DNA from 4 places in the Pseudomonas sp. WC2 genome. Region 1 is predicted to be linked to each of the others. Evidence: riboswitches for the same ligand, from Rfam matches in the RefSeq annotation. Region 1 holds a riboswitch; each other region holds the start of a gene.

What was found. Region 1 has a riboswitch for cobalamin ahead of cobO (cob(I)yrinic acid a,c-diamide adenosyltransferase). Riboswitches for the same ligand answer to the same signal wherever they lie in the genome.
Region 2: another riboswitch for cobalamin. It lies ahead of ACQ4OE_RS10045 (ABC transporter substrate-binding protein); the one in region 1 lies ahead of cobO (cob(I)yrinic acid a,c-diamide adenosyltransferase).
Region 3: another riboswitch for cobalamin. It lies ahead of cobW (cobalamin biosynthesis protein CobW); the one in region 1 lies ahead of cobO (cob(I)yrinic acid a,c-diamide adenosyltransferase).
Region 4: another riboswitch for cobalamin. It lies ahead of ACQ4OE_RS05095 (TonB-dependent receptor plug domain-containing protein); the one in region 1 lies ahead of cobO (cob(I)yrinic acid a,c-diamide adenosyltransferase).

What each region holds. Positions count from the first base shown of each region.
Region 1 is NZ_JBOBDR010000011.1:181,701-185,886, reverse strand. Features, by position in the region: gene ACQ4OE_RS15715 (cobyrinate a,c-diamide synthase) at 1-906, opposite strand, end outside; gene cobO (cob(I)yrinic acid a,c-diamide adenosyltransferase) at 903-1,514, opposite strand; cobalamin riboswitch at 1,596-1,820, opposite strand; gene ACQ4OE_RS15705 (hypothetical protein) at 1,982-2,566, shown strand; gene ACQ4OE_RS15700 (PQQ-dependent sugar dehydrogenase) at 2,633-3,946, shown strand; gene ACQ4OE_RS15695 (C40 family peptidase) at 4,020-4,186, opposite strand, start outside.
Region 2 is NZ_JBOBDR010000006.1:270,889-275,074, reverse strand. Features, by position in the region: gene phnX (phosphonoacetaldehyde hydrolase) at 70-897, shown strand; partial or broken gene ACQ4OE_RS10050 (Ppx/GppA family phosphatase) at 1,134-1,394, shown strand; cobalamin riboswitch at 1,437-1,630, shown strand; gene ACQ4OE_RS10045 (ABC transporter substrate-binding protein) at 1,773-2,786, shown strand; gene ACQ4OE_RS10040 (FecCD family ABC transporter permease) at 2,783-3,799, shown strand; gene ACQ4OE_RS10035 (ABC transporter ATP-binding protein) at 3,796-4,186, shown strand, end outside.
Region 3 is NZ_JBOBDR010000002.1:107,664-111,849, forward strand. Features, by position in the region: gene cobM (precorrin-4 C(11)-methyltransferase) at 1-210, opposite strand, end outside; gene ACQ4OE_RS02500 (cobalamin biosynthesis protein) at 292-705, opposite strand; gene ACQ4OE_RS02505 (CbtA family protein) at 702-1,403, opposite strand; gene ACQ4OE_RS02510 (CbtB domain-containing protein) at 1,415-1,612, opposite strand; cobalamin riboswitch at 1,736-1,957, opposite strand; cobalamin riboswitch at 2,059-2,270, shown strand; gene cobW (cobalamin biosynthesis protein CobW) at 2,370-3,443, shown strand; gene cobN (cobaltochelatase subunit CobN) at 3,447-4,186, shown strand, end outside.
Region 4 is NZ_JBOBDR010000003.1:263,155-267,340, forward strand. Features, by position in the region: gene ACQ4OE_RS05090 (autotransporter outer membrane beta-barrel domain-containing protein) at 1-1,393, opposite strand, end outside; cobalamin riboswitch at 1,559-1,764, shown strand; gene ACQ4OE_RS05095 (TonB-dependent receptor plug domain-containing protein) at 1,858-3,807, shown strand; gene ACQ4OE_RS05100 ((2Fe-2S) ferredoxin domain-containing protein) at 3,807-4,166, shown strand; gene ACQ4OE_RS05105 (ABC transporter substrate-binding protein) at 4,163-4,186, shown strand, end outside.

The DNA of each region.
Region 1 (4,186 bases):
CGTGTTCTGTGACAACGCCACGTGATGCAATTCCGGATACCCGCCGGGCAAATACAGACTGTCCGCCTCCGGCAATTGCGTGTCGCGGATTGGCGAGAAGAAGCTCAACTCGGCACCCATCGCGCGCAACAGATCGAGGCTCGCGCCGTAGGTGAAGGCAAACGCCTCATCCCGGGCGACGGCGATTCGCACATTCTTCAACAGCGGCTCGACGGCGATGACGTCAGGCGCGGCGAATTCCACGGCCGGTGGCAGCGCTACCTCGCAACTGCTGGCGAGGGCATCGGCGGCAGCGTCGAGACGCACATCGAGATCATTCAATTCGCTGGCCTGGACCAGGCCGAGATGGCGACTCGGCAGTTCGATGCCGGTCTCGCGAGACAACGCGCCGTACCAGCGCAGACCTTCGGTGAGACTGCCTTCGAGCAGTTGCGCATGGCGCAGAGTGCCAACGCGGTTGGCCAACACACCGGCAAACGGCAGATCCGGCTGATACTTCGCCAAACCCAACGCCAACGCCCCAAAGGTCTGCGCCATGGCAGTGCCGTCGATCACACCGAGCACCGGCACACCGAAGTGCCGAGCCAGATCGGCGCTGGACGGCGTACCGTCGAACAGACCCATCACGCCTTCGATCAGAATCAGATCCGCCTCGGCGGCGGCTTCCCACAACAGCCGACGACTTTCCTGCTCGCCGACCATCCACATATCCAGTTGATACACCGGCGCACCGCTGGCGCGCTCGAGGATCATCGGGTCGAGAAAATCCGGGCCGCATTTGAACACGCGCACCTTGCGCCCCTGATTGCGATGCAAACGAGCGAGTGCGGCGGTGACGGTGGTCTTGCCCTGACCGGAAGCCGGCGCGGCAATGAGTACCGCCGGGCAGTGACGTGGTTGATTCAAAGTTCGACGCCTTTCTGCGCTTTGATGCCTGCCTGGAAGGCGTGTTTGAGCATGCCCATTTCGGTGACCGTGTCGCCCATTTCGATCATTTCCGGCTTCGCCGCGCGACCGGTGACGATCACGTGCTGCATCGGCGGACGGGCCTGCAGATCGCTGAGCACCTGATCGAGATCGAGGTAGCCGTGCTTGAGGGCGATGTTCAACTCATCGAGCACCACCAGACCGATCGACGGATCACGCAGCAACTCACGGGACACGGCCCACGCGGCTTCGGCGGCGGCGATGTCGCGCTGACGGTCCTGGGTTTCCCAGGTGAAGCCCTCGCCCATCACGTGGAAGCGCACTTGCTCGGGGAAGCGGCGGAAGAACAACTCTTCGCCGGTGCTGTTGCGGCCCTTGATGAACTGCACCACGCCGCACTGCATGCCATGGCCCATGGCGCGGGCGAGCATACCGAACGCCGAGCTGCTTTTGCCTTTGCCGTTACCGGTCAGCACCAGCACCAGGCCGCACTCGTCAGGCGAGTTGGCGATGCGTTCGTCGATCACGGCTTTTTTGCGCTGCATACGCGCCAGGTGGCGTTCGTCGCGCTCGGGGGAATCAGTCATGGGGGAGCTCTCCGTTGGGGCTGGATAACGGCGGGCAGGCAAAAGAATAGACGGCAAAAAGCCTGGCATCGCCCACCGTGATGCCGCTGGATGGATCAGGCCGGTCTCCGGGCTCATGAGCGGCGTCTGCCTGACTGCGCGCCTTCCCGCTTTAAGCAGTGGCATTCGACGCAGCTTTTACTCATTTACCGTTGCGGGGGCAGCGCCGGGATCGTGATCGTTCTTCGCTTGAAGACAAGCCTCACCGGCTTCCCTGTTTCACTCTGTCGACCGCAGCCACAGAGCACCTGAAACAAGCCGCGAAGGTTAGAGGGTTGGGGGTGGAGCGTCAATTAAAGAGGCGGCCAGCGGGCGAATAACTGCCGTCGATCAATTATCTGCCGCCAATCTTGTGCCATGCCGATACAAATGATATCAAAGAGCCATGCTTTTCCCGAAAAGCCACTACAACAATAAGGATGATGACGATGCAAGGCATGATCATCAGCAACCCGCGCCTGGAATTCCTGCGCCCGATGCTTGAACGCTGGTTTGACTGTATCGACCGCTACAACGCCGTGCGCGGCGACAGCGACACCCCTTACTGGCATGACGAGAAAGCCAATCTCGGATTGCTCTCGGCAGCCGCCTGGATGGCCGAGCTGGTCACCCTGAACGACACTGCCACGCGCAAACAGAATGAAGAAGGCGAGCGCAATGCCCGCGCGGATCTGTTCATCGCCGGCGCCGAAGATCGGGTGTATATCCAGGCCACACAGCGCTGGCCTCGGGTCAACAATCTCAACCTGACCCAAGCCCTCCTCGACATCACCAGCGATGCCAAACGCATCAGCTTCGCCAGCGACCTTAAGCTCGGCTGCCTGTTTGTCGCCCCGCAAAAAGCCCAACACAGCGCCAGCCCTGAAGAGCTGCAGGACATGGTTGATGACCTGCAAAAGGAACACACCTGCGCGGTTGCCTGGTATTTCCCCTACGCCTACCGAAAATTGCGCAGCGAAGCGGGCAACTATCACCCCGGCATTGCCGTGCTGTTCAAGGAAGCACGCGGCTAAGCAGTTGAACCATCGGGCTTGCGCCCTCCTCTATGATTAAGAATGCATTCATAGGGAAGATCAGCAATGCGCAAGCCCCAGCTCGTTTTTGTCATCGCCTTCGCCGGAGGACTTGCCGCCTGCGGTGAATCCTCCAGCCTGCAAGTCTCCGACGGCACCGGTCCGTCCCCGAAGTTGCCCGAACCAAACAAAACCCTGATCCCGACGGTGAACATCGCCCCGGCGGTCGGCTGGCCCGAGGGCGCCAAACCAACGGCAGCGGCCGGCACGCAAGTCGCCGCCTTCGCCGAAGGCCTCGACCATCCGCGCTGGCTCTACGTGCTGCCGAACGGTGACGTACTGGTGGCTGAAACCAACGCTCCGCCGAAACCCGACGACAGCAAAGGCATCAAGGGCTGGGTCATGAAGACCGTCATGGGCAAGGCCGGCGCCGGCGTGCCGAGCCCGAATCGCATCACCCTGCTGCGCGATGCCGACCACGATGGCGTGGCCGAAACCCGCACGGTATTTCTGCAAAACCTCAACTCGCCCTTCGGCATGACCCTGGTCGGCAATGATTTGTACGTCGCCGACACCGATCGACTGTTGCGCTTCCATTACGAGCCCGGCGCGACCGAGATCAAGACGCAGCCGATCAAGGTGACCGATCTGCCCGGCGGCACGCTGAACCATCACTGGACCAAAAACGTTATCGCCAGCAAGGACGGCAACAAGCTGTATGTGACTGTCGGCTCGAACAGCAACGTGGGCGAAAATGGTCTGGATAAAGAAGAAGGTCGCGCAGCGATTTGGGAAGTGGATCGGGCGACCGGCAATCACCGGATCTTCGCCTCAGGCATCCGCAACCCGAACGGCTTGGCGTGGGAGCCCACCAGCGGCGCGCTGTGGACAGCGGTCAACGAGCGTGACGAAATCGGCAGCGATCTGGTGCCGGACTACATCACCTCGGTCAAGGACGGTGGTTTCTATGGCTGGCCGTTCAGCTACTACGGCCAACATGTGGATGTGCGCGTCGAACCGCAAAATCTCGACCTGGTGGCCAAGGCCATCGCCCCGGATTACGCGGTCGGCCCGCACACCGCGTCGCTTGGTCTGACCTTCGCCGAAGGCAACACCTTGCCAGCGCAATTCAAGGAAGGCGCCTTCATCGGCCAGCACGGCTCGTGGAACCGCAAACCGCACAGTGGCTACAAAGTGATTTTCGTGCCGTTTACCGGCGGCAAACCGAGCGGTACACCGGTGGATGTACTGACCGGATTCCTCGACAAGGACGAGAACGCGCTGGGCCGCCCGGTAGGCGTGGTGATCGACCCCCAAGGTGGATTGCTGGTGGCGGATGATGTGGGCAATAAAGTGTGGCGAGTGTCGGCCACCAAATAACTTATTGCCTGGCACAAAACACTGTGGGAGCTAGTACAGCTAGCTCCCACAGTGGATTTCTGAGTAGTTTGAATTACGGGTTATGCGCCAGATGCTCTGGCTGCAATACGCGCTTGGCACTCAGGTAAGCCTTCTGCCAATACGCCTTCGACAGGCTGTCCAGCTTCACCGTGCCACCCGTGGCCGGCGCATGCACGAAGCGCCCTTCGCCGACGTAGATCCCCGCATGACTGACTTGCG
Region 2 (4,186 bases), on a different contig from region 1:
CCCCTGACGCCCACCGCCGACCCCTGCCTTGAGGGACGGCCAACGCTTACCTGAAAACGGAGATTGACCATGCAGTACCAACAACCGACTCACCTGCAAGCCGCGATCCTTGACTGGGCCGGCACCGTTGTCGATTTCGGCTCATTTGCGCCGACGCAGATTTTCGTCGAAGCCTTTGCCGAGTTCGGCGTCGCGGTATCGCTGGAGGAAGCGCGCGGCCCGATGGGCATGGGCAAATGGGATCACATCCGCACGTTGTGCAACCTGCCGCAGATCGCCGAGCGTTATCGCGCCGCGTTTGATCGCTTGCCGAGTGACGACGATGTGACAGCGATCTACGAACGCTTCATGCCGTTGCAGATCGAGAAGATCGCCCTGCATTCGGCGGTGATTCCCGGTGCGTTCGAAGCGATTGCGGCGTTGCGCGACAAGGGTTTGAAGATTGGTTCGTGCTCCGGGTATCCGGCGGTGGTGATGGCCAAGGTTGTCGAGCTGGCGCGAGAGAATGGTTATGTCGCTGACCATGTCGTCGCCACCGATGAAGTGCCCAATGGCCGGCCGTATCCGGCGCAGTCGTTGGCCAACGTGATTGCCTTGGGCATCGATGATGTGGCCGCGTGCGTCAAGGTTGATGACACCTGGCCGGGGATTCTTGAAGGGCGTAGCGCGGGGATGTGGACGGTGGCGTTGACTTGCTCGGGGAATGCGCTCGGATTGACCTACGAACAGTTCAAAGCGTTGCCGTCGGATCGTCTCGCGGAAGAACGTGAGCGCATCGGCAAGATGTTCGCGCCATCGCGTCCGCATTACTTGATCGACACCATTGCCGAGCTGCCTGAAGTCATCGACGACATCAACGCACGCCTGGCGCGCGGCGAAACCCCGCAAGCCTGCTGACACCTGATCGTTCCCACGCTCTGCGTGGGAATGCAGCCCGTGACGCTCCGCGTCACTGGACGCGGAGCGTCCCTAGAGCCGTTCCCACGCGGAGCATGGGAACGATCAGCGGTCTCGCTCAAATCCCAGGCAAAAAAAAGCTGCCAAAACTGGCAGCAGAAACTTTAAGAACACGCGATGTATTGACCTCAGCATAGGCGCTGAATCATGACAGTGTCATGACAGTCACACCTTCGCTCAAGGCCAATCGGCTCAATGACTACGGCCAGGACGGCATTACCTACGGCGGACTGCTGCGCCTGTCGCTGCTTCTGCTGAAGGTGAGCAACGTCCAACAGCTCAAAATTGCCGGCCTGCAACCCTATCGCCAAAGCATTCTGCCCGCCGGCCTGGTGCTGATGCTGGCCGCCTTCAAAGTCTTCGGCATCGCGCAGATGGCGCCGTCTGAACCGGGCCTGCGCCTGGGCGTATTGCTCGGGTTGATGAACCGCCATTAATCCTCGTCCCGACAGATTCGTCTCCCCTTCAGCGGCCTGATCGACTACCATGCCGCCGCCGGTTTCCACACGGGATTAATAGGGAATCCGAAATGCTTGCACAGCATCAATCGGAACTGCCCCCGCAACTGTAGGTGCTGAGCCTGCTCCACGACTGCCACTGGGTGAATCCCGGGAAGGCCGGAGCGCGGCGATGACGCATCAGTCAGGAGACCTGCCGGCACAGTGACTGACTAACCGGCGGGGTGTCCGGGAAGGACATCGTGCCGCGCGTCTTTGATCAAATGCCGGCCTTGCGCAGGTTTCCCTGACCGCGTTCGAAGGTGTGTTTCCAATCCGTACCCCCCCGCCCCGTACGGAACCCTTGGAGACTGCCCCATGCTGCTGCCTCGCGTTGCTACCCTCATCACCGGTCTGAGTCTTTGCGCCTTGGCTCATGCGGCACCGACGGTCTATCCCCTGACGCTTGAGAACTGCGGCAGCACGCTGACTTTTCAGCACGCCCCAGCACGTACGGTGACCATCGGCCAGGCCGGCACGGAAATGCTCTACGCCATGGGTCTGGCGGATAAAGTCGTCGGCACTTCGCTGTGGTTCAACAATGTGCTGGATAAATACAAGGCGCAGAACGACAAGATCGAACGCCTGGCGGATAACGAACCGAGCTTCGAAGCAGTCATCGGCAAGCGCCCGGAACTGGTTGCCGTGGAGCTGGAATGGATGGTCGGTCCGCAAGGCGCGGTCGGCACTCGGGAGCAGTTTCATGAACTGAAAATCCCCACCTACCTGCTGCCCTCCGATTGCGAGGCCAAGGACAATCTGGTCGGTGCCGACGGCACGCGGCTGGCGCCCTTCAGCATCGACAGCATTTACAAAAGCGTGAGCCAACTGGCGCAAATCTTCGATGTGCAGGATCGCGGTCAACAGCTCAATGGCCAGCTCAAGGCCAGCCTCGCCAAATCCATCGCCACCGCCCAAGGCAAACAGTTGAAGGACGCCAGCGCATTGGTCTGGTTCTCCAGCGCCGAAATGGACATCGAGCCATTTGTGGCCGGGCACAAAGGCATTCCCGATTTCATGCTCAGCACCCTCGGCGTGCGCAACGTTGTGAAGTCCGACGAAGAATGGCCGACCGTGGGCTGGGAAACCATTGCCAAGGCCAACCCGACCTTTCTGGTGATCGCGCGCATGGATCGCCGCCGCTTCCCCGCTGACGACTATGAAAAGAAACTCGCGTTCCTGCGCAGCGACCCGGTGACACGCAACATGGACGCGGTGAAAAACAACCGCATCATCATTCTTGATGCCATGGCGATGCAGGCCAGCCTGCGCATGTTCGATGGTCTGGAACAACTGGCCACGGCCATCAACGGCTATGACCTGTCGAAATGACTCAGCGATTGATCCGAGTACTGCTGGCGTTGGCGATCCTCTCGGTGGCACTGATCGCCGGCGTGGCCATTGGTGAAACCTCGATTGAACCGAGCATCGTCCTGCAAGTGCTGGCCAACAAACTGTGGGGCGCCGGACATGTGCTCGACCCCATCGACGAAGGCATTGTCTGGAACTATCGCCTGACCCGCGCGCTGGTCGCCGCGGCCTGCGGCGCCGGGCTCGCAACGTGCGGAGTGATTTTGCAGTCGCTGCTGCGCAACCCGCTGGCCGACCCGTATCTTCTGGGGATCTCCGCGGGCGCCTCGACCGGGGCGGTGATGGTCGCGTTGCTCGGCGTCGGCGCTGGCGTTATCTCGCTGTCGGTCGGCGCCTTCGCCGGCGCCGTGATGGCGTTCGTGCTGGTGATTCTGCTGGCGCGGGTCAGTGGTTCGGCCAGCGGCACCGGGCAAATCATTCTCGCCGGCATCGCCGGTTCGCAGCTGTTCAACGCATTGACCGCATTTCTGATCACCCGCTCGGCCAGCTCCGAACAGGCGCGCGGGATCATGTTCTGGCTGCTCGGCAATCTCGGCGGCGTGCGTTGGCCGTCGGTGTGGCTGGCGGTGCCGGCGGCTTTGTTGGGGCTGGCGGTGTGTCTGTGGCATCGGCGCGCACTGGATGCGTTTACCTTTGGTGCGGATTCGGCGGCATCGCTGGGCATTGCAGTGCGGCGCGTGCAGATTCTGCTGATCGGTTGCGCGGCGCTGGTGACGGCGGTGATGGTGTCGATTGTCGGCTCGATCGGCTTTGTCGGTCTGGTGATTCCCCACGCCGCGCGCCTGTTGCTCGGCACCGGCCATGGCCGACTGTTGCCGGCCAGTGCCTTGGGTGGAGCGGTGTTTCTGATTGCCGCGGACGTGTTGTCGCGCACGTTGATCAAGGGTCAAGTGATTCCGGTCGGGGTGATCACGGCGCTGGTCGGCGCGCCAGTATTTGCCTTGATTCTGGTTGGCCGCAGGTCCGCGCGATGAACAGCGTCCTGAGTTGTAGCGGATTGAGCTTCAAGGTGCGCGGCGCCGAACTGCTCAACGGCGTCAGGCTTGAGGTCCGGCGTGGCGAAACCCTCGGCATTGTCGGACCGAATGGCTCGGGCAAATCGACGCTGCTGAAACTGCTCGCCGGGCTGCGCGAACCGAGCGCTGGCGAGGTGCTTATTGACGGTCAGCGTCTGGGTAAAATGCCCCGCCGACGCATTGCGCAAACCCTCGCGGTGGTCGAGCAACAGGCCGACACCGACGACGGCATCCGCGTGTTCGACGCCGTGGCGCTGGGGCGCACACCGTGGCTGTCGGCGCTGCAACCGTGGTCAGCGGCGGACGATGCCATCGTCGAGCAGGCGCTGATCGATGTGGACGCCC
Region 3 (4,186 bases), on a different contig from region 1:
GGCGTGCGCGGTTTTGATCAAATCGATGATTTGCTCCAGATGCAATTCAGCGCTGTTGACCACGGTCTCGGCCTGATGACCTTCGAGTACCGCCGCTGGCACCAATGAGCCTGCATAAATGATCACCGGACAACTGCGGATCAACCGCTGGCCTTTGACAGTGATCAATTCCGGGTCGCCGGGGCCGGCGCCGATGAAGTAGACGGTCATCGTTGAATCCTTTGAAAAAGCGGCTCGGCAATCCCTACAGATGAAGATTGCTCATGATCGATGGCGGGGATTATCGGGATTTTAAGCAGCGCCAGCCAATGCCAGGGTCGCCTGAGCGTATTTTTGCCTGGAAATCAGCAGTTTCGCGGGGGCTTGAATCAGCTGTTCGGCCAGTGCCAGTGCGGCACTTTCGGCGACGCCGTAGCAACCCGTACGCTCAAAAGCGATCTGCGAATGGTGACTGAGCCTGAGCTGATAATTGGCCAGTTCCTCGCTGCTGAAGTATTGCAAGGGCAGGGCCAGTTGCTCGGCGAGCTCTTGCAAACCCGGCTCGTCACGCTTCAGATCGATACTGGCCAGCGCCTTGACTGCCGCCAGTTCGATACGATGGGCCTGCAACGCTTGATCAAGCAACGCGCGCAGCGTGCTGGCCGGGCAGCCGCGCTGGCAGCCTAGGCCGACGACAAAGGTCGGCGCTGCGCGGTCATGGGTCATGCGTGATATTGACCATCGCTTTTGCGGCGGAACAACCAAGCGCTGATCAGGCCGAGAGCCAGCCAGAACGCCACGTTGGTCAGCTGCGAAGCGATTTTGAACTGAGCTTCCAGAGCTTCCGGAGCGAGCATCGAGTGCACTTCCGGTTGCGGTGCGCCGATCACGTGCGGCACGGCAAGAATCGCCACGCCGAGAATCTTCATCAGCCAGTGACGGCTGAACGCGATCAACGACAGTCCGACCGCAGTCGAAGCGGCCGTGCCGATCCACCACATCTGACGCGAGGCCAGATCCGCAGCGGCTGTGCCCGGCAATTCAGGCGGCAGGCCCAGGGTCGGCGCGAGGACGAACGTGGCGTAACCGGCCAGACCCCAGAGCAAACCTTGCGAGGTTTTGGTCGGTGCGCGCAGGGTATAGAGGCCAGCGAGCATCAGGGCGAAACCCACGGCCACCACCAGATTGCCACCGGTGGTCGAGACAACGCGCTGCCAGCCATCTTCCGGCTCCCAGGCTTCGGCATCGTGCGTATGCGCGGCGGTGCCGGCGGCGTGCTCATGAACCTCGGCAACAGGTTCGGCTTTCTCGAAGGTTTCCGCTTGCAGAATCAGCGGCGAGACCCAGAAGCTTTGCAGCAGAGTGAGGAGCAGGGCGGCCAGCAGACCGGTGAAACCTGCGGTTTGCGCGATACGCTTGATCATGTCGGCAGGTCTCAATGGCACGGGAACGCGGCGCTGTGGCGGGTATCGTGGGCGGCGTTGTGCACCGCTTCGATGTGCGAGAAACCGGCGAAATAGACCAGGCTGGCGCCGAGAATCGACGCGAAGATCGCGGCGGTCAGGCGTTGGCTCAATGTGGCCGTGCTGGCGATTTTGTCCGTGTTGCTGCCGGTGCTGCTGATGATCGACATGGCGCTTCCCTCTGGAGTGTCAGCGGGTGATCTAGAGCGCATGAAAACCCCGGCGTGACGAGCACGCAGGGGTTCGAACAGCGCCCGCCCACCGCGGGTTTGTTATGTTCAGCGACGCACGATGCGCACTGTGTGTTGCGGGCCGGTCTCCGGGCTCACGAGGGGGTGGCGTCAGGCCGACCTGCAAGCGTCACCTTCCCATGCCTTACTGGCACAGTGGTTTTGACGCTTCGCTCGCTTACCGTTGCGGGGGCAGCACCGGACTGACATGGGCTTGAGTAAAGCACATGATTCACCGGTTTCCCGTTTCACCCTGTGAAGGGCACCCGTAACAAGGTGTGTAGGAGAGCATGGCTCGGGGATTTTAGTCAATTTTGTGGCTGGATCCGTTGCTGCGGTAAACGGATATGCCCCCAATCCAACATTGACCCATAAGCAAGCCATGCGTAGCCTTGCGCCTTCGAGGTTCTTCGGCCCACGCCGAAGCTAAGAAGGGAACGCGGTCAATGCCGCGGCTGCCCCCGCAACTGTGAACGGTGATGTTCGCTGCCACGCCACTGCCAGCTCAACTGATGAGCCAGCGGGAAGGCGCAGCCAACGCCAGGCCCCACGCCTGAACACCGTCAGCCAGGAGACCTGCCTCGTCACAGATTCTCACTACAACCGGGCGGGGTGATCCGGTGGCGAACGCTTCCGGCGCGCACGCGCGTTGCCGGTTCTCGTCCCGTATGCCCGCCGCTTGCCAAAGGGCATACCGATGAAAACACTGGCCAAACTCCCCGTCACCATCGTTACCGGCTTCCTCGGCTCGGGCAAAACCACCTTGCTGCGCCACATGCTCGACAACGCTCAGGGCCGTCGCATCGCGGTGATCGTCAACGAGTTCGGCGAGTTGGGCATCGACGGTGAAATCCTCAAGCAATGCACCATCGGTTGCACCGAAGAAGAAGCCACTGGCCGTGTTTACGAATTGGCCAACGGCTGCCTGTGCTGCACGGTTCAGGAAGAATTCTTCCCGGTGATGCGCGAATTGGTCGCGCGTCGCGGCGACCTCGACCACATCCTCATCGAAACCTCGGGCCTGGCCCTGCCAAAACCGCTGGTACAAGCTTTCCAGTGGCCGGAAATCCGCAGTGCCTGCACCGTTGACGCAGTGATCACCGTGGTCGACAGCCCGGCCGTGGCGGCCGGCACCTTCGCGGCATTCCCGGATCAGGTCGATGCGCAACGCAAACTCGACCCGAACCTCGACCACGAATCGCCGCTGCACGAGCTGTTCGCCGACCAACTGGCCAGCGCCGACCTGGTCATCCTCAACAAAGCCGACCAGACCAGCCCGGAAGACCTCGCTCGCGTGCGCGCTGAAGTCGCCGAAGAGCTGCCGCCAGCGGTGAAAATCATCGAAGCCAGCAACGGTCGTCTGCCGCTGGACGTGTTGATCGGCCTCGGCGCCGGTTCAGAAGAGCACATCGACAGCCGTCACAGCCATCACGATCACCACCACGGTGAAGGCGATGACGACCACGATGACCACGATCACGACGCTTTCGATTCGATCTCGATCGAACTGCCGCAAGCTGACGAAAGCCTGCTGCTCGACGCGCTGACGCAACTGGTGGTCCAGCACGGCATCCTCCGTGTCAAAGGTTTCGCCGCCATCCCGAACAAGCCAATGCGTCTGCTGATTCAGGGCGTGGGCACGCGTTTCGACAAGCATTTCGACCGTCAGTGGGGCGCCGATGAAGCGCGCGTGACGCGTCTGGTGTTGATCGGTCAGGAACTCGACGCCGCACAACTCGAAGCGCAACTGCGCGCCGCGCTCAGCGTTTAAGCCATGCACCTGCTCAGGACCCAGCCCGGCGGTTTCGTCTCGGATGACAATATTGCCGACCTTGGACAAACCCCCGCCGAGCTGGTGATCCTGTGCAGCGGCGACTCCAGTCTCGCGCTGCTCGCCGAGGCTGCGCAGCAGTTGCCGGAGGATTATCCGAGCCTGCGTCTGGCCAATCCGATGCAGGTGCAGAATCACGCTTCGGTCGATCTGTACGTCGACGAAGTGCTGCGTCACGCCAAGGTAATTCTGATTTCCCTGCACGGCGGCATCGCTTATTGGCGGTATGGCGTCGAGCGTTTGATCGAGTTGGCCGACCGCGGTGTGCAGGTGATTCTGGTGCCGGGCGACGACCGTCCCGATCCGGAGCTCAGCGACTTGAGCACGGTCAATGCCGAGGATCGCGACCGGCTCTGGCAGTTCTTGCGTCAGGGCGGCATGGGCAATGCGCTGGATTTCTTCCGATGCATGGCCAGCCGTTGGCTCGACCGCGATTACCCGTGGGCCGAGCCTCAAGCATTGCCGCGCACGGCGATTTACCACCCGAACAAACCCACCGCCGCACTGAGTGACTGGCAAGCCGAATGGCTGCCTGAGCAACCGGTCGCGGCGGTGCTGTTTTATCGCTCACACCTGCAAGCGGCGAACACGGCGTTTATCGATGTTTTCTGCCAGCGCCTGCAAGCGGCGGGGCTCAATCCGCTGCCGATCGCGGTGGCCAGTCTGAAAGAGCCCAGCTGCCT
Region 4 (4,186 bases), on a different contig from region 1:
CCACCGTGCCGGTCGGTGACTGGGTCGAGGCATAAATACCGTTGGCGTTGCTGTTGAGGGTTTCGATGCGATCACCGCTGTAAACAACCCGCACGTTGCCCGCCGTCGAATCCACCCGAATACCGCCAGCGCCAAAACCGCTGGCAAAAATGTTGCCGGAATAATCGATGAGGACGTTGTTGTTTTCGGCGCTGACGATGATGCCGTAGCCGCGTGTGGTGTTGGGGTTGCCGAACACCGTGAGATTGCCGCTGCCGGTGATGGTGGCATCGCCGGGGCCGCGTTTGATGATGTAGATCGCCCGCGAACCGGCGCTATTGGCAGCGTCACCGACAGTGATCGCAGCATTGTTTTCAATGCTGATCGAACCCGTGGCGCCGACGTTATCGTTGGCGTAGATGCCGTGCGCGGCGCCGCCGGTGGTGGTGATCGCGCCGCTGTTGACGATGTCGATGCTGCCGACGCTGGAGAACGCGCGGATCCCGAAACCGTTGAGGCCGCTGGTGCTGAGCGTGCCGCTGTTGGTCAGACTGGTATTGCCCGCCCCGCCCTCGGTAAACACGCCGAACGCATTCATGCCGATGGCTTGGACATTGGCGGCGGTGACCACGGTGGTGTTGCCATTGACCGCGCGTGTATGGACACCGGCATGGTTGCCAATGCCCGCAGTCGGCAGCGTGTCGTCGATAATCGGCAGGCCGGCGGACAACGCATCATCGTTGTTGACCAGAATGCTCACCCCGGCGCCGACGTTGACGTTGGTCTCGCCACTGCCGGTGGCTTTGGTCCAGATGCCGTTGCCGCCGAGCAAGGTGATCTGCCCGCTGCCCTGATGGCTCAGATTGATCGCCCCGCCACCATTAGCGCTGACGTCGATGCCATCGTGTTCGTTGCCGACCACGGTGTTGAGGATGTTCAGCGTGGTGCCCGAGGTCACCGAAAACGTCGACAACCCAGTGCTGGCATTGGTGATCGCCAAGGCGTCCAGTCCACTGCCGCCAATGTTGACCGTGTTGGTGCCGCCGTCGACGGTCAGCGTCGCATTGCCGGTGGTGCCGATGACGTTGGCGAACACTGCGTTGGCCGCTGTCGGTGGCGTGCTGTCGACCGTCGTGCCGCTGAGGCTCAGCGTGGTGTTGGCGTTGTTGCCACGGCTGTTCAGCGAAGAGCCTGCGGTGGTGGTGATGGTGGTGCCCGCTTGAGTGCTGATCGAGGCATCGACACCGGCAGTGGGCAAACAGGTTTGCGAGACGTTATAAGCACCCGCCGCGAGCGGCCCGCAGGCTGCTTGGGCTTCACTCAACAGCAGCGCATTGGCCACGGCCAACAGCAACGCGTTACGCCTGAAATGGGGCGCGAATCCCGGAAAGGATTGGTGGCTTGCGCCTGTCATCGGAACCTCCTTGTTCAACCCTCAGCACTATTGGATGGCCGTTGTTGGCGCCACGGAAATATTGCGGTGATTACCGCTATAGACCTTAGTAGTTATTTCCAAAGTCGCAGCGCTCCGCGGACCTGGCGCTGGCAGGCAAGTTGACGAACGGTCTGTCGAATGTTCAGATGCCGGCCTGTTTCAGGTGCCCCCTGCCGCCGTGCTTGGGGTGAAACGGGAAACCGGTAGGTTCTGTTTGAACGAGTCCGGTGCTGCCCCCGCAACGGTATGCGCGTGATGCTTTCGATACACCACTGTGGCCAGACGGCCATGGGAAGGTGAAAGCCTCGATACGCGCGAGCCCGGAGACCGGCCTGGAATTTCGTTTGGCAAAATCCTGCGGTGGGCGGGCATGGGCCGGTGTCGGCGTGTGCGCGGTGCCTTCTCCTGCATGCTCTTCTGCGAAGATCCTTTTCGAGAAGACAATGATTCGACGTTTCAACACCTCTGTTCCAACCCTTCTGTTCAGCTGTGTGTTCAGCTGTCTGTTCAGCCCTGCTCTGCTGGCCGATGACGCACCGCTGGAACTCAATCAGCAAATCGTTTCCGCGCCGTCAGTGGAGTCCACCACCGTCGCCGATATGGCGCACTACGGCAGCAAAGTCGAGATCGTCAGTCGCGAGCAGATCGAACGCGCCGGCCCCAGCGCTGACGTCAGCCGCGTGATGCAGATGTTCATTCCCGGCCTGTATGTCGCGCCGAAAAACGGCCCGTTCGACTACGGCACCTATTCGCTATTGGGCGGACGCAATGACGACACGCTGATCCTGCTCGACGGCGTGCGCCTGAATAACCGTCTGTACGGCGGTCTGTACCTGGACACCCTGCCGGCCAACGCCATCGAACGCATCGAAGTGCTCAAGGGCGGGCAGAGTCTGTTGTTCGGCACGCAAGCCGTCTCCGGCGTGATCAACATCGTCACCCGCAGCCCGCAATCGCGCAAAGGCGCCGGTGAGGTGAACGTCGGCGTCGATACGTTTGGCGGCACCACTGAAGATGCGCGGGTCGAGAACATTTTCAGCAATGGCTTCGGCGATCTCGGCTTGCTGGCGTACGTCAGCCACAACGTCTCCGATGGCTACCAGCCCTATCGCAACAGCGACCTGAAAAACGTCAGCGAGAAGAACCGCGCCTACGAAGTCACCACGTTTGGCGGCAAGGCGATCCAGTCGTTCGGCGATGATTCGCGGCTGGAATTGTTCTACCAGTATGCCGACGCCAACCTCGATTTCGCTCGCCCGGTCGACAACCACAAAACCACCAACGACCGCGTACAGCAGATCGCCACGGCGACCTTCGAACAGAACGTCAACGAGCGCCTGAGCTACTTCGTCAAAGGCCACATCAACGATTGGGACACGCGCTACACCCGGATCAACAACGTCGAGGGCGGTGGCACCAAAGTCATCAACCACAACGACTATTGGGGCTTCACCGATTGGGGCGTGCAGGCCGAAGGCAAAGCTGAATTGTCCGGCGGGCATGTGCTGGTGTTCGGTACGGACAACCAATGGTTCAAGGGTCAGGACGATGTGCTGATCATCGACAACGACAAGGCCGAAGCGCACGCCGTTTACACGCAACTGCGCCCGCAAATCGACGCCCTGCCCGACTGGCACCCGAGCATCGGCGTCCGTCATGAAGCCATGGGCGGCGGTGATAGCGCCACGGTCGGCATGCTCACTTCGCTGTATGACCTCAACGACCATTGGGCCCTGCGCGGCCAGTACGGCACGGCGTACAAACTGCCGAACGCCGAGCAACTGTTCGTCAACGAGCCGGGCGACGAGATCGGCAATCGCAACCTCAAACCGGAGAAAAGCCGCAACGCCGAACTCGGTGTCGATTACAAAGGCCTGCTGCTCGACCGTGAGTTCAGCGCCAGCGTGACCTTGTTCAAACGCAAGATCGACGACCTGATCACCCTCGACGATATCCAGTGGGTCAACGGTCAGGGCCAGATCCAGATGCGCGGTTTCGAGGCCGACGCCAAACTCGCGCTCAACGATCAATGGAGCCTGCAAGCGGACATGACCCGCAACCTCACCGAGTCCCGCGACGGCGTGACGATCAATGACATTCCAAGCTTCTTCGCCCGTTCGCGGGTCGGCTACGAGTCGGAGACGCGCATGTGGGGCGCCGGCGGTGCGATCCGCTATATCCGCGACGTGATCAGCTCGAAACACGTCGAATACGGCCACTATTCGGTGGTCGATGCCGACGCCTATCGCTACCTCGACCATGCCCATCAGCACCGCGTGAGCCTGTTGGTCGAAAACCTGTTCGACCGCGATTACGTCACCAGCCGCTCGAGCAACGTCGACAACCTTGGCCGGCCATTCACCTCCGAAGTACGTTACACGTACCGCTTCTGATGAGTGACATCCAAACCGTCGACGGTGTCGACACGCACCCGGACTGGTCGCATGTGCCCGAGCATGCGCGCCACGTGTTCATCTGTACCGGCCCGCGCTGCACCCAGCGCGGCGCCCAACAGTTATGGAAGACGTTGCGCCGGCATTTGCTGGCGCACGATCGCATCGAAACCCCCGGCGGTGTGTTGCTGACGCGCACGCACTGTCAGTTTCCGTGCAACCTCGGCCCGGTGCTGACGGTGTATCCGGACGCCTGCTGGTATGGCGTGCACAGCGACGAAGATGTGCAGCGATTGGTCGAGCAGCATCTGCTCGGCGGTGAAGTGGTCGAAGATCTGCTGATCAAGGCGCGGCCATGAGATCGCTCGTATGCTGGATC